2 regions of the Pseudoalteromonas sp. K222D genome follow, and region 2 is predicted to be linked to the other one. Evidence: predicted binding sites of a transcription regulator. Region 2 holds the regulator's gene; the other holds the start of a gene.

What was found. The regulator LexA, encoded in region 2, represses DNA repair genes until DNA is damaged. The targets are predictions, from matches to a motif close to TACTGTATNNNNATACAGTA.
Region 1: ruvC (crossover junction endodeoxyribonuclease RuvC) is a predicted target of LexA. The motif match lies at 4,294-4,313, and genes of this name have one in related genera.

The regions. Positions count from the first base shown of each region.
Region 1 covers NZ_JAGGDL010000001.1:340,529-348,112, reverse strand. Annotated here, with positions in the region: gene J5X91_RS01495 (hypothetical protein) at 1-62, opposite strand, end outside; tRNA gene J5X91_RS01490 (tRNA-Pro) at 204-280, opposite strand; gene J5X91_RS01485 (arylesterase) at 405-1,028, opposite strand; gene J5X91_RS01480 (ABC transporter ATP-binding protein) at 1,029-1,742, shown strand; gene J5X91_RS01475 (FtsX-like permease family protein) at 1,732-4,233, shown strand; gene ruvC (crossover junction endodeoxyribonuclease RuvC) at 4,363-4,887, shown strand; gene ruvA (Holliday junction branch migration protein RuvA) at 4,890-5,507, shown strand; gene ruvB (Holliday junction branch migration DNA helicase RuvB) at 5,515-6,522, shown strand; gene tolQ (protein TolQ) at 7,584-7,584, shown strand, end outside.
Region 2 covers NZ_JAGGDL010000019.1:60,923-68,506, forward strand. Annotated here, with positions in the region: gene J5X91_RS11070 (SURF1 family protein) at 1-246, opposite strand, end outside; gene J5X91_RS11075 (DUF2909 family protein) at 264-494, shown strand; gene J5X91_RS11080 (cytochrome c oxidase subunit 3) at 472-1,347, opposite strand; gene J5X91_RS11085 (cytochrome c oxidase assembly protein) at 1,378-1,908, opposite strand; gene ctaD (cytochrome c oxidase subunit I) at 1,908-3,500, opposite strand; gene coxB (cytochrome c oxidase subunit II) at 3,500-4,642, opposite strand; gene lexA (transcriptional repressor LexA) at 5,116-5,733, opposite strand; gene J5X91_RS11105 (SRPBCC family protein) at 6,013-6,465, shown strand; gene J5X91_RS11110 (hotdog fold thioesterase) at 6,564-7,007, shown strand; gene J5X91_RS11115 (hypothetical protein) at 7,010-7,390, opposite strand.

The DNA.
Region 1 (7,584 bases), on a different contig from region 2:
GTAGAGCTAGCAACAGATCTTAAAATCATACTTTTTGTGATTTTTTTCTTATCTTTACTCATAATTGCCACCTCGTATAAATATATATCTGTAATTAACCTTACACCTAGATACTCGTGTTATCAATTAAAGTTATAAGTATTTTTTATGATAATATTGAAGGCTCGAGATTAAATTTGATTCTGAAATTAGATATTATTAATTGGTCGGTATGGAGAGATTCGAACTCTCGACCCCTGCCACCCCATGACAGTGCGCTACCAAGCTGCGCCACATACCGACTGAGGTTGCAATAGTACGTGTATTTTTTTAAAAATCAATAAGCATTTGTTTGTTTGAGTGTTTTTTGCGCAAGCAGGCTGAAAATAGTTTCCTTGCGCAATTAAAAGTAGTTAAGCATGGCGCTAGTCTTTATTTAACCACAGTTTGATCGTGTTATACATTTCGTCTCGTAGTATTGGTTGCGCAGTTTTGTTAGGGTGCAAGTTATCGTTTTGCATTAAGTCGTTTTGCCCAGCAACTTTAAGTACAAAAAAGTCCATAAGGTAAGCGTTTGTATTTTTACTTACTTGTGTAAAACTATCGGTAAACATTTTGCTGTAACGTGGCCCGTAATTAGGGGGAATATAAATTTCCATTAAAGCGCTGGTGGCATTGGCTGCTTGGCTTTTTTTGATTAATTCGGTTAAGTTAGCTTGTAGCTTACTCACCGGAAAACCACGTAAACCGTCGTTTGCGCCCAGCTCAATAAGTACATGAGTTGGTTGATACTGCGCTAGCAAAGCATCTACACGGCGCAGTGCGCCACCGGTTGTTTCGCCACTGATACTGGCATTAATAAGTTTGATATTACTTTGCTCAGCATCGTATTTATCTTGTAACAATTGTACCCAGCCTTGTTCTTGTTTAAGTCCGTAGGCTGCGCTTAAACTGTCACCAAGTATTAAAATGGTGTTATTAGCTGCTGCACTTAGTGGCTTGATAACTAAAAATAAAATGAATACAAAACGTAGGATTGAATGAGTCATATGTCAGCGCTTTCTCAATTAAATATAATTCAAGTAAATGGTTTGTCTAAAGTGGTATCTACCTTTGAAGGTGAGTTGCCCATCCTCAGCGACATCAGCTTTAATGTCAAGCATGGCGAATCTGTTGCGGTAGTGGGCACTTCTGGTTCTGGTAAATCTACGTTACTTAGTTTGTTAGCTGGGCTTGATACGGCGAGTGGCGGTGAAATATTTTTAGATGGCGAGCCGCTACATAATCTCGATGAAGAAGCGCGTGCTGGGCTGCGCGCCGCAAAAGTAGGCTTTGTATTTCAGTCGTTTATGTTAGTACAAAGTTTAACAGCGCTTGAAAACGTAATGCTACCCGCTGAACTTGCAGGGGAGCGCGACGCTAAACAGCAAGCACTTATTTTGCTAGAAAAGGTAGGTTTGGGTCATCGCATCGACCATTATCCGTCGCAACTCTCTGGTGGTGAGCAGCAACGCGTTGCTATTGCGCGGGCATTTATTGGCACGCCAAAAATACTGTTTGCCGATGAGCCTTCGGCAAACCTAGACAGTAAAAACGGTAAAATGATTGAGTCGTTATTATTTGATCTAAATTCGCAGCACGGTACTACGCTTATTTTAGTAACGCATGACGAGGCACTTGCACAAAAATGTCAGCATATTATTCAAATTGAAGGTGGCCGATTAGTAGAAAACTCAGCAGAGGAAATAGCAAATGTGGGCTAAGTTAGCGCTTAAGTTATTTTCGCGGGAGTTTCGCCGTGGTGAGCTTACGGTGATAAGTGCGGCTATAGCGCTTGCGGTACTTACCGTGCTTACTTTATCTATGGTTACCGAGCGTATTGCACAGAGCATTGCGCAAAAAAGTAGCGCCTTTATTGCCGCCGACCGAGTGCTTGGCAGTAATCACGTAATCGACACTTCTTATATAGCTAAAGCAGAGCAACAAAATTTAAAAACCGCACAAATGCTTTACTTCGACACCATGTTATTTGCCAACGACGAAATGCAATTTAGTTCGGTAAAAGCGGCTTCAAGTGGTTACCCGTTAAAGGGGCAACTTAAGGTTAAATCGAGCCTAAATGGAGAAACCGAAGTTGCTAACGGCGGACCAACACTTGGCAATGTGTGGCTTAGCGAGTCGGTATTTTATAGTTTAAATATAGATATAGGCGATGTAGTAGAGCTAGGTGCTGCATTATTTAACGTTGAAAAAGTAATTGTAGAAGAGCCCGACGCGCCTTTTAATGTGTTTTCGAGTAGCCGCAGGGTGCTTATAAACATTAACGACGTGGAAAAAACAGAAGTAATACAACCGGGTAGCCGAGTATTTTATCGTCAGCTTTATGCCGGCGATGAAAGCGATATAAATAGCTTTTACGATTGGCTAAAGCCACAGCTAAAAGAAAACCAGCAATGGTATGGCGTAAAAGATCGCCAATCGCCAATATCTAACAGTTTAAATCGTGCAGAAAGCTTTTTGTTGCTAGCAGGTTTACTGGGCATTATTTTAGCCGCAGTGGCAATTGCGGTATCTGCAAAGCGTTATTGTGAACGCCAATACGACCCAGTTGCTATGATGAAAACCTTAGGTGGTAGCCGCGCAATGATCCGCAAAATTTACCTTACACACTTATTAATGGTGTGTTTAATGGCGGTAACAGTGGGTTTATTAATTGGTTATGGTTTACAAGAAATTGCAACACATTATTTAGCAAAAAGCATGGGTACAACTTTGCCAATGGCGGGTTTTAAGCCGTGGTTAGTGGCAATTAGCACAGGTGTAATTTGTGCAGTGATGTTTTCTATCAAGCCGTTATTTGATTTATTTGATATTCCGCCACTGCGGGTGCTGCGCCGTAACTTAGGCGATAAACTAGCGGTAAGCCGGGTGCATTTAGCTATGAGTGCGTTTACCGTATTTTTACTGATGTGGTTATTTAGCAATAATATAAAAATCACCCTGATTTTGTTTGCCTCAACGCTTACTTTAATTGGCGTGTTATTTTTGGTGTCTAAAGTTATATTTGGTGGTGGCCGTAAATTGGGCTTAAAGCCGGGTAATAGTTGGTCGCTGGCAATTGCGTCAATTCAAAAGCGTGCAAATGTGAATGCAGTCCAGCTGATCAGCTTTTCCCTCGCTATTAAGCTATTACTATTTTTAGTGGTACTTAAAAACGACATGATAGCCGATTGGCAGTCGCAGTTACCAGACGATGCTCCCAATGCATTTTTAGTCAATATTACCCAAAACGAACTCGAGCCAATTAATACTTATTTGGCGCAAAAAAACATTCAGGTATCGGAGTTTTATCCCACCATTCGTGGCCGGGTAAATGCGGTAAATGGCGAGCTGGTAGCGCGAGAAGTATCATTGCAAGACAACGAGAAAAAAGATGAAGAGGCACGCGCTGGTATTGGTCGCGAGCTAAATTTAACCTGGCTTGAAACGCCGCCAGCGCAAAACGAAATAGTGCAAGGGCAGTGGTTTAATGAAAACACATTAGCAGAGGCATCCATTGAGGAGTCTATGCTTGAGCGTTTAGATGTTGAACTTGGCGACACGTTAACGTTTTTAATTGGTGCGCAGTCGTTTGACGCTAAAATTACCAGTGTGCGTAAAGTAAACTGGGCCACCCTTAAGCCAAACTTTTTTATTATTTTAAGCCCTGATGTGCTTAAAGACTTTCCGGCAACGTATATTTCGTCGGTACGTATTGAGCCTGATCAAAAACGCGACTTTAGCCAATTGCTGCGCAGCTATCCAACGGTTACCGCCATAGATGTAGGTAACTTTGTTAAACAAATACAATCAACCATAGAGCAAGTGTCACTTGCAATTGGCTTTGTACTTACTATTGTGGTGTTGTGTGGTGCACTGGTATTAATATCGCAAGTGCAAGCAAGCTTAGGCGAGCGCATGCAAGAAATTGTAATACTGCGCACACTTGGTGCAAAAAGCCGGCTTATTAAAAACGCCACTTTATATGAATTTTTATTGCTTGGTGGTTTGGCCGGCTTAGTTGCCGCTTTTTTTAGTGATATTGCACTATTAATTGTACAGCAGCAGTTATTTGATCTGGCGGGTAAATTACATCCACATATTTGGATAATAGGACCGGTGGCAGGTGGAGTGTTTGTAGCGGGGTTAGGCTATTTTATGATTGCTCGCACACTTAAGCAAAACACCCAAGGGCTGGTGCGTGCGTTAGGTTAAGTTGCCAATATTTAAGCAAAAGGAAAACGCCCACTTAAGTGGGCGTTTTTGTTTTATTGTTACTGGTAATTTATACAGTGCTCTGGCATTATTAGCCTAATTAACGAATAACAATAATGAGAGTGCTTTTTGGCCATAATTTTAGGGATTGATCCAGGCTCACGCTTAACTGGCTACGGTGTTGTAGCGCATCAGGGATCTAAATTCACTTATTTAGGCAGTGGTTGCATTAAATTAGCGGATCATGAGTTTCATATAAGACTTAAAATGATTTACCAAGGCATTACCCAGCTTATAGAGCAGTTTTCGCCAGAAACCTTCGCGATAGAAAAAGTGTTTATGGCGCACAATCCCGACTCAGCCTTAAAGCTAGGCCAAGCACGTGGTGCTGCTATTGTAGGCGCTGCAATGGCCGACTTACCAGTATTTGAATACTCAGCAAGGCAAATAAAACAAGCCGTAGTAGGCAATGGTGGCGCCGATAAAACTCAAGTACAGCATATGGTTAAAAACATTTTAAAACTACCTGGTACGCCACAAGCTGATGCCGCCGATGCACTGGCTATTGCTATTTGCCATGCGCACTCAGAACAAAATTTAATAAAACTAGCGGGTAGCGCAAGCAAAACCGTTAGAGGACGTTTAAGGAAATAACTATGATTGGTCGCTTAAATGGTATTTTAGTAGAAAAACAACCTCCCGAAATATTATTAGAGGTAAATGGTGTTGGCTACGAAGTGCAAATGCCAATGACCTGCTTTTACGACTTACCTAAAGTTGGCGAAAATGCCATTGTTTATACTCATTTTGTAGTACGCGAAGATGCACAACTATTGTTTGGCTTTAACAATAAAGTAGAGCGTGCTTTATTTAGAGAGTTATTAAAGGCCAATGGCGTAGGGCCAAAGCTAGGTTTAGCTATTTTGTCGGGTATGTCGGCGCAGCAATTTGTAAGCTGTGTAAATAACGAAGACTCCACAAGCTTAGTTAAATTACCCGGGGTAGGTAAAAAAACCGCCGAGCGGCTAGTACTCGAAATGAAAGACAGGTTAAAAAATTGGGGCAACGATTTATTCACCCCTTTCAGCGACAGTGCGGTTATTGAGCCGTTTAGCGACGCGACAATTGCTAATAATGCCGCCGATGATGCTGTGTCGGCTTTGGTGTCGCTAGGTTATAAATTGCCACAAGCGCAAAAAGCAGTAAAATCAGTAAGTAAACCCGATATGTCTACTGAGGTTCTTATTAAAGAATCTTTAAAATCAATGCTGTGAGTAACCTATGATCGAAGCTGATCGCTTAATTGACGCGACTGAAAAACCCAACGAAGACTCTATAGACCGTGCAATTAGGCCAAAATTACTCGCCGATTACCGTGGTCAACCGCATGTTAAACAGCAAATGGAAATTTTTATTGAAGCGGCCCGTAGCCGAGGCGAAGCACTCGATCACCTGCTTATTTTTGGCCCACCAGGTTTGGGTAAAACTACATTAGCTAATATTGTTGCCAACGAGCTGCAGGTAAATATAAAGGCAACCTCAGGGCCAGTGCTCGAAAAAGCCGGTGATTTAGCCGCATTGCTAACCAACCTTGAAGAAGGTGATGTATTATTTATTGATGAAATACACAGGTTAAGCCCACAAGTTGAAGAAATACTCTACCCAGCAATGGAAGACTACCAACTTGATATTATGATAGGTGAAGGCCCAGCAGCACGCTCGATAAAATTAGATTTACCCTCGTTTACGCTTATTGGCGCAACGACTCGCGCGGGTTCGTTAACCTCGCCACTGCGTGACCGCTTTGGTATTGTGCAGCGCTTAGAGTTTTATTCAGTAGAAGACTTATCGTACATAGTAGGGCGATCGGCGCATTTTCTTGATTTAGAAATGTGCGACGAGGGTGCAGTTGAAATTGCTAAACGCTCACGCGGTACCCCCCGTATTGCCAATAGATTACTACGCCGAGTGCGTGACTACACCCAAGTAAAGTCAGACGGTACGGTAAACGCCGAAGTGGCAGAGCTGGCACTTAATATGATAGATGTAGATAAAAGCGGTTTTGATTATATGGATCGTAAGTACTTACTCGCCATTATAGAAAAATTTATGGGCGGCCCAGTTGGGCTCGACAATATAGCTGCAGCTATTGGCGAGGAAAAAGAGACTATTGAAGATGTAATAGAACCCTTTTTAATTCAACAGGGCTTTATTCAGCGTACACCCCGTGGACGAATAGTGTCAGATAACGCATATCATCACTTTGGTTTACTACCAAAGCAAGACTAATAAAAAGCTATACCCAATTTAAAAAGCCATTGCGATTAATTAATTGCAATGGCTTTTTAGTTTATGCTTAGCCGTGTTTTATGTTGCTTTGCGCTGCCGTTATATTCATTCTATAGGCACGTTATTGGCGCTATACTTGGTGAGTTTTAATGTGGTTGGTATGCGTACTTAAATTTAGCAATAATTCACGATGCGTTAAGTCAATCAAGGTTATTGTGCCTGCGTTATATTGCTGGTGTTAACTAATAGGTGGTTTGCTGTGGCGCACTAGCTTAGGCTTTATGCAATTGTTATAAACGCTAAAGTTGTGATGCTAACTTAATACCTAGGTATTAATGTTATGAAGATTATTTATGGGCAAAAAAAAGCCCGCAAATAATGCGGGCAAACAACAAGTTGAAGGAAGTAATCTTGGGAACTCTATTTTACTTACTTAGGTTTTATCCTAAAAAAGTAAAACAATGTAATACGATGAAATGTCATATTACGAAGAACTGGGTGCAATGAAAACTTTCATTTAATGCGTTAGTTCGGTATGAGGTAATAATACCGAAGAGTTGTTTTTTGTTCAAACTAGAAAATTTATAATTTCAGATAAAAAAAACTAATCTGAATGCTTTTTATGAATGTTCAATTATTGCACGTTAATTAATCGTTAACATTATAACTTTATGAAATTATTTGCTTATATTGTATTTTGCAGTAAATTTCGGTATTAGTTTTACTATTACGTTAAAGTAAACCTTAGGTTGTTTTGCGTGCTTATGCTTATATTTTGAATAAACAGCTAATTTAACTGAGTGTTACCTTTATAATAGCGCATTAATAAACACTAATATTAATTACGCAATTATAATAAACGGGTTATTTTACGGTTTAATAAAAATAAAAGAATTTTTTAACGTTTTTTGTTGTCTATTCATAGCAAGATCGTTGTAAGCGGGAAATACACTATATACACTAGCTACAATTTTAGACGCTTACCCTTTGTAGTTCTGGTGTAAGGTCATATTATCCAAATAAATCAATTTGATGTGTTTTTAATTTTTTAGGAGTTTAACG
Region 2 (7,584 bases):
AAAATGCCCTGTTAACTCAACTAACAATCCTGTTTTATTCCAGTTACTAGGTAGTTTAAGCATTTGCTGCCAGCTCATTACACCGTGCGTTTGCAGCGTTGCAATAGAAGCTAACTGCTGTTGTTTGTGTGTCGCACGTTCTAACTGCCAAAAACCTAAACGCACACACACCAAAACTACAATCACTACCATACAAATGGTGATTATTGAGCTAAACTTTTGTTCACGCCATCTAATTAACTGCATAAAGGGTCAACCTAGTGATGATTAAAATTTTTATTGTATTGTTGTTATTATTTATACTTTTTAACTTGTTTCGCGCTTTATTTATTATGGTCTCTGGAAAAACCCAAGGACGACCTATGTCTCACTTTTTAGGTCGTCGCGTATTATTTTCTGTGGTGGTATTAATAGTTGTTATTGCCGCACTAAAACTTGGCTTTATTAGCGGCAATAACGCCCCTTTAATAACTACAGCACATACACAAATATAAATAAGCATAACCAAACTACATCAACAAAATGCCAGTACCAAGCCGCCGCTTGAAAAGCAAAGTGCTTATCTTTAGTAAAGTGTCCTTTTAAAATTCGTAAAAATACTACCAATAAAATAATAGTTCCTAAGGTCACATGCATGCCATGAAAACCCGTAAGTAAAAAGAACGTGCTGCCATAAATACCGGCATCTAATGTTAAGTTTAAATCGTTATACGCATGAATATATTCTTCTACTTGTAGGCCTAAAAAAACTGCACCCAATAAAATAGTCAGTCCTAAAAACACTTTTAACTGGCCGCGTTTATCACTTTCTATTGCCACATGGGCAAAATGCAAAGTAACTGATGAGGTCAATAAAATTAAGGTGTTAATCAGCGGTAGACCTTGCCATCCCATAGCTTGGGTAGTGTCGCCCCCTGGCGTGGTAATTAATGGCCACACAGCTTCAAATGTAGGCCAAAGCACTTCGTTAGTCATGGCATTGTTATCGGCACCACCAAGCCAAGGCACAGAAAGCATACGGGCGTAAAAAAGTGCGCCAAAAAATGCCATAAAAAACATTACTTCAGAAAAAATAAACCAACTCATTCCTTGTCGAAAAGAGCGATCCATTTGCGCCGAATATAAGCCTTTCCCGGCCTCATCAATCACGTTTTTAAACCAGCTAAACAACATATACAGCAGTACTGCTATACCTGCGTACAAAATATAAATGCCACTGTCACCTTCTTTACCGGCACTCATTACGGTTAGAGCTGCACCTACTGCAATAAAAAATAATGCTACTGCGCCAACAATCGGCCATGGGCTTTGATCTGGTACATAATAATGCTCATATTCTTGCTTCATTTTATTTGCTCCTGGTTGTCACTAGTTAGGCTAGTTGTTATTGGCTGCTAGCCGCTCACTAATATCAAATACCGTATAAGATAAAGTTAACTCTTCAATGTCACTTGGTAGTGCGGTATCAACATAAAAAAGCAACGTAAACTCTAGTTCTTCACCTGCTTTTAATGGCTGTTGATCAAAACAAAAACACGCTATTTTATGTAAGTATTTTGCTGCTCTACCGGGTGATACCGAAGGCACTGCCTGCATTACTTTATCTTGGTCACTATTATTTTTGGCGCTAAACATTACCTCACGCATAGCACCGGGCTTTACCGCAACACTGTACTCTTTAGACTTCACAGCAAAGGGTGCACCGCTTTGTGCATGCGTGGTAAAGCTCACACTTATTTCGCGATTTTGTATTACTTGCGTGCTTTGCTTTGCTTGCTCTAATGATGGCTTACCGTTAATGCCGGTAATATCACAAAACACGTCATACAAAGGCACTAACGCAAATGCAAATGCAAACATGGCTAAGCAAATAACAACTAAGCGCTTAAGTAGCGGTGCGTGTATCATTATTTAATTTCCGGTGGTGTTGAAAATGTATGGTACGGAGCAGGTGAATCTACCTCCCACTCCAGTCCTTCTGCGCCTTCCCACACTTTTGCAGGAACCTTGTCGCCGCCGCGTGCGCATTTAATCACTACAGCTACAAACAACAACTGCGATAATCCAAAGGCAAAGCCGCCAATACTAATAATGGCGTTAAAGTCAGCAAACTGTAGCGCATAGTCGGGTATACGGCGTGGCATGCCTGCAAGCCCTACAAAGTGCATAGGAAAAAACAATACATTTACGCTTACCAGCGATAACCAAAAATGCCATTTAGCCAGCGCTATGTTATACATATTGCCAGTCCATTTAGGCAGCCAATAATACGCGCCTGCCATAATAGAAAACACCGCTCCCGTTACCAGTACATAATGAAAATGTGCCACTACAAAGTAGGTATCATGGTACTGAAAATCAGCCGGTGTAATGGCCAGCATCAATCCCGAAAAACCACCTAAGGTAAACAACACAATAAAAGCAATACTAAATAGCATGGGGACTTCAAACGTAATTGAACCGCGCCACATAGTGGCTACCCAATTAAATATTTTTACTCCAGTGGGCACCGATATCAGCATAGTCGCGTACATAAAAAACAGCTCGCCAGCCACCGGCATACCGGTAGTAAACATATGATGCGCCCACACTGTAAAACTCAACAACGCAATTGACGCCGTGGCATATACCATGGAGGAATAACCAAAAAGTTTTTTACGCGAAAAGGTAGGAACTATAGTAGAAATAATGCCAAAAGCCGGCAAAATCATTATGTATACTTCGGGGTGGCCAAAAAACCAAAATATGTGCTGAAACATCACCGGATCACCGCCACCAGCTGCATCAAAAAAGCTGGTTGCAAAGTATTTATCGGTGAGCACCATGGTCACTGCACCTGCGAGTACCGGCATAACCGCAATTAATAAAAATGCCGTTATCAGCCAAGTCCATACAAACATAGGGACCTTCATCCAAGTCATGCCTGGGGCACGCAAGTTAACTATGGTTACAATTACATTAATTGCCCCCATAATGGAGCTAATACCCATAATATGCACAGCAAATACAAACATGGCGGTATTGTCATTACTGTAGGTTGTGGACAGCGGCGCATAAAAAGTCCAACCAAACGCAGGACCGCCACCGGGCATTAATAGCGATGATAATAAAATTAAAAACGCGAATGGTAAAATCCAAAAACTCCAGTTATTCATTCGGGGTAAGGCCATATCAGGCGCGCCAATCATTAATGGCACCATCCAGTTAGCTAAGCCAGTAAAGGCCGGCATAACGGCACCAAATACCATAATCAACCCATGAACCGTGGTCATTTGATTAAAAAAGTGAGGATCGACTAATTGCAATCCTGGCTGAAATAACTCAGCGCGGATCACCATAGCCATAGCACCACCAATAAAAAACATAGTTAGCGAAAAAATTAAGTACAAGCTACCTATATCTTTATGATTTGTGGTATATAACCAGCGCTTAAAGCCTTTAGCAGGATGATGAGCGTGGTGAGCTTCATTAATGTCAGGTTGTTCTACTATGCTACTCATTAGTTCGCCTCCCCATCGGCATCAAGTGCTGCCTGTATTTCACTTGGTTGAATTACATCACCGGTATCATTACCCCATGCATTACGCTTATAAGTAATTACCGCTGCTAATTGCTTTATAGAGAGCTGTTTAGCAAAGGCTTGCATGGCTGTGCCGGGGCTTCCGTGAATAACAATATCAATGTGGTCTTTTATATCGCCAAGCACTATCGGGCTGCCTTTAAGTGCAGGAAAAACGCCTGGCAAACCTAACCCTGTGGGCTGATGACATGCAGCACAATTGGCCATATACACTTGCTCACCCAAAGTCATTAATTCTTCTTTAGGGAGTGTTTGGTCAAGTAATGCAGCATCTGCTGCTGCTGCTTTTTGCTTTGCTTGTTTAGCATCTGCTAGCCAAACTTTAAAATCGGCCTCTGACTTAGCCTCTACTACCACTGGCATAAAGCCATGATCTTTACCGCATAGCTCAGCACACTGACCGCGATAAATACCGACTTCGTTTATGTTGGTCCACGTTTCGTTAATAAACCCCGGGTTTGCATCTTTTTTAATAGCAAAATCGGGCACCCACCAAGAATGAATAACATCGTCGGAGGTCATTAAAAAGCGTACTTTTTTATTGATCGGTAATACCAGAGGCTTATCTACCTCAAGTAAATAGTTGGGGTTTTTATCGGCTAGGTTAGCAATTTCATTTTGCGGTGTGGCAAGTATTGAGTAAAACTCAACATCTTCCCCCATATATTCGTAATGCCATTTCCATTGTGAACCAGTTACTTTAATAGTGATATCCGCTTTACTGGCATCTTCCATCGCTATTAATGTTTTAGTTGCGGGGACTGCCATTGCTATTAAAATAACAAATGGAATTGCTGTCCAGAGTATTTCTACTTTGGTACTTTCGTGAAATTGAGCAGCAACTGCTCCTTTAGATTTACGATGATGAATAAGTGCCCAAAACATAACGGCAAATACAATCACGCCTATTACACAGCATATTAAAAATATGGTCATGTGTAGTTGATAAACATTATTACTTATATCGGTTACGCCTTTGCGCATATTATATTGGCTATTTGCCAATGCTAACTGCGGAAAAACAAACAATATAAGCCACAAGGTAGAGCTCAATTTACCCATGTGACAGCTCCTTTAATACTGTTGCGAGTGCAAAACAAAAAGACATAAGCTTTAAATGCCAATTTGTTATTTTTTATTTTTGTATTGCTGCCGGATATATAAATATATTTTCTCAAAACTAAAGCTGTGAGTTATTGTTAGTCCAGCCCATTAACAATTAGTTAATAATTGAACAACTAGCAAGTTTTAGTTTGAAAAATAATCAAATAATATTAGGGGATTAGCGTAAATATGGGATTTATTTAATTTTGTTCTAAGCAGGAAGTGAGCAACAGCAAGGGTTACAAATAAAAAGACAGCGATAACGAGTATTAAATACTTAAATGATAAAAAACATAAACTTAATATAATTTTTTCATTGCAGCGGAATTTTCACAAAAAAAAGGCAAAAAAAAGCGCACTAAAAAGTGCGCATTAATTATCTGAGCTATTAAATTATGCCGATATTTTACATAGCTATAACAGCTTAATTGTCACATCCAGTCAGCATTACGAATAACCCCAACAGCTAAGCCTTCAATATTAAAAGATTCGTTTTCAAGATCCACTTCTATCGACGAAAATTCTTTATTTTCAGCATGCAATAATACTTTTTTGCCTGCTTTTTCTAAGCGTTTTACCGTTACATCGTCATCAACGCGGGCAACAATAACTTGGCCATTTTCGGCAACTTGAGTGCGATGAACAGCCAGTAAATCACCATCCATAATACCAATATCTCGCATGCTCATACCATTTACACGCAATAAAAAATCGGCAGCGGGTTTAAACATTAACGGGTCAATTTTACAATGGCTCTCAACATGTTGTTGCGCCAAAATAGGTTCGCCGGCAGCTACACGGCCTATTAACGGTAAACCAAGTTGTTCTGGTTCATCTTCTTCAATAAGTTGAATACCACGGCTAGCGCCTGGTTTCATTTTAATAGCGCCTTTTTTAGCCAGCGCTTTTAAATGCTCTTCTGCTGCATTAGCACTTTTAAAGCCTAATGTTTGTGCAATTTCTGCGCGTGTAGGAGGCATACCAGTGTCTTTAATAAACACTTTAATAAGTTCGAGTATTTGCGCTTGGCGGTTAGTTAATGGTCGCATACAACTGGTTTTCCATACAGTACATTTAACTGTGAGTATATACAGTTATCTGAAAATCGCAAATTTAAATTACTCCTCGCCTTTGCTTCCAAAGGTGGCATTGGTCTAAGCTTAAAATTACCAAGTAAATTACAGATAAAATTACGCAGATCACGATAGTGTTAGTTTTACGTTACATTAATTACATAACTACTAAGTTGTTGCTGTTATTAAAAATTAGTTAACTATCGTTTTTGTAATGGGCCTTAACTTCATCAATGTGAATTAACGGAGAGTGTTATGAATATCACTGTAGCGGTAATAATTAACGGTCCTAAACGTAAAGTATGGGCGGCAATAACTGACATCGAAAACAGTGCCAATATGCTGTCTGGCATTATTGATGTAAAAATAATCGAGAAGCCACCACAAGGGCTAGTGGGCCTAAAATGGTTAGAAACACGAAAAATTTTTGGCAAAGCAGCCTCAGAAACCATGTGGATCACCGAAGCTGTTACTAATGAATACTATTGCACTCGCGCAGAAAATGGCGGGGCAGTTTATACCACTAAGCTGTCACTTACCGCCGCCGAACCTAGCACCTGTTTAACCATGACTTTTTCTGATAGCTCTGAGTCTATTTGGGTAAAAATGATCTCTGCAGTGATAGGGTTTTTTCTTAAAAGTTCGATGCGTAAAATGCTAAAAAAAGATCTCGATGAAATTAAGCACTATGTAGAAAGCAAAAAGTAGCACTGTATTACCATGCAGTAGCTGCACTAATTTGGCTATCATATCGCCATGAAAAATCGTATTATCGGTTATCGTTTTCAACCTTTAAAGGAGTAACAATGAGTATTTGGCATCAACCTATTACTTTAGCGTTTTGTAAGCAGTTAGACCAAGGCATAAATGGCCAAGGTACACTGATGAAAACCATGGGGATTGAAATAACTGAAATTGGTGATGATTACTTAGTTGCCACTATGCCAGCAATTCCTGCGCACCATAACCCTATAGGCATGGTGCATGGCGGAGCAAACGTGGTTTTAGCCGAAAGTGTTGCCAGCTACGCGGCTAATTTTGTGGTCGACTTCACTAAATTTTATTGTGTAGGGCAAGAGATCAGTGCCAGCCATTTAAAAGCCTCGCGTAATGGCACCTTAACCGCCACCGCAAAAGCGTTTCATATTGGCAAACGTAGCTCAGTATGGGAAATAAAAATAACGAATAGTCGCGGCGAGCTTTGCTGCGTATCAAAAATGACCGCAGCTGTTGTAGAGCGCAAAGGCTAACGCTATTTTTCTAGCGGGTAAATAGTAATTTCCATGCCTGCACCAATTGCCGATATACGTAATAATGTATCGGCGTGCAGCGCTTGGTTAAAACACTTTGGCGAAGTGCCCGATTCAAAACCAATATCAAAGGTACGGCGCGAACAACTCAACCATTGCTTAAGTGCAGCCCGCGAGCATGACTCTACTAACTCACATAAGTGGTTAATTGCTTTATCCGGTGAAGATATTTCGCCTGTTACTTCTATACGCGCTAACTGACGGTATTCGTCTTTATCATAATGTAAAATAGTGGCGATTTTTTTTAGGTCAGCTACAAGCACGCTAATATCTTGCTTTGACTCAAGCTCTAGGTCTACATTTAAAAATTGAATTTCCGACATTGTCTGCTGTTTATCCTCTAATTAGTTCGCTGTAAACTTTAACGCAGTTTTACGCTTATACCAAATCAACTCTGCAATATTCACCTTTTTTATCTGAATAGTCGGCTATTTTTACGCATTTATTGACGCTTTACTTACTCTTATTTCACGAATAAAAAATATTTAAGCACCAAAAGCTCACTATTATAAAAGTG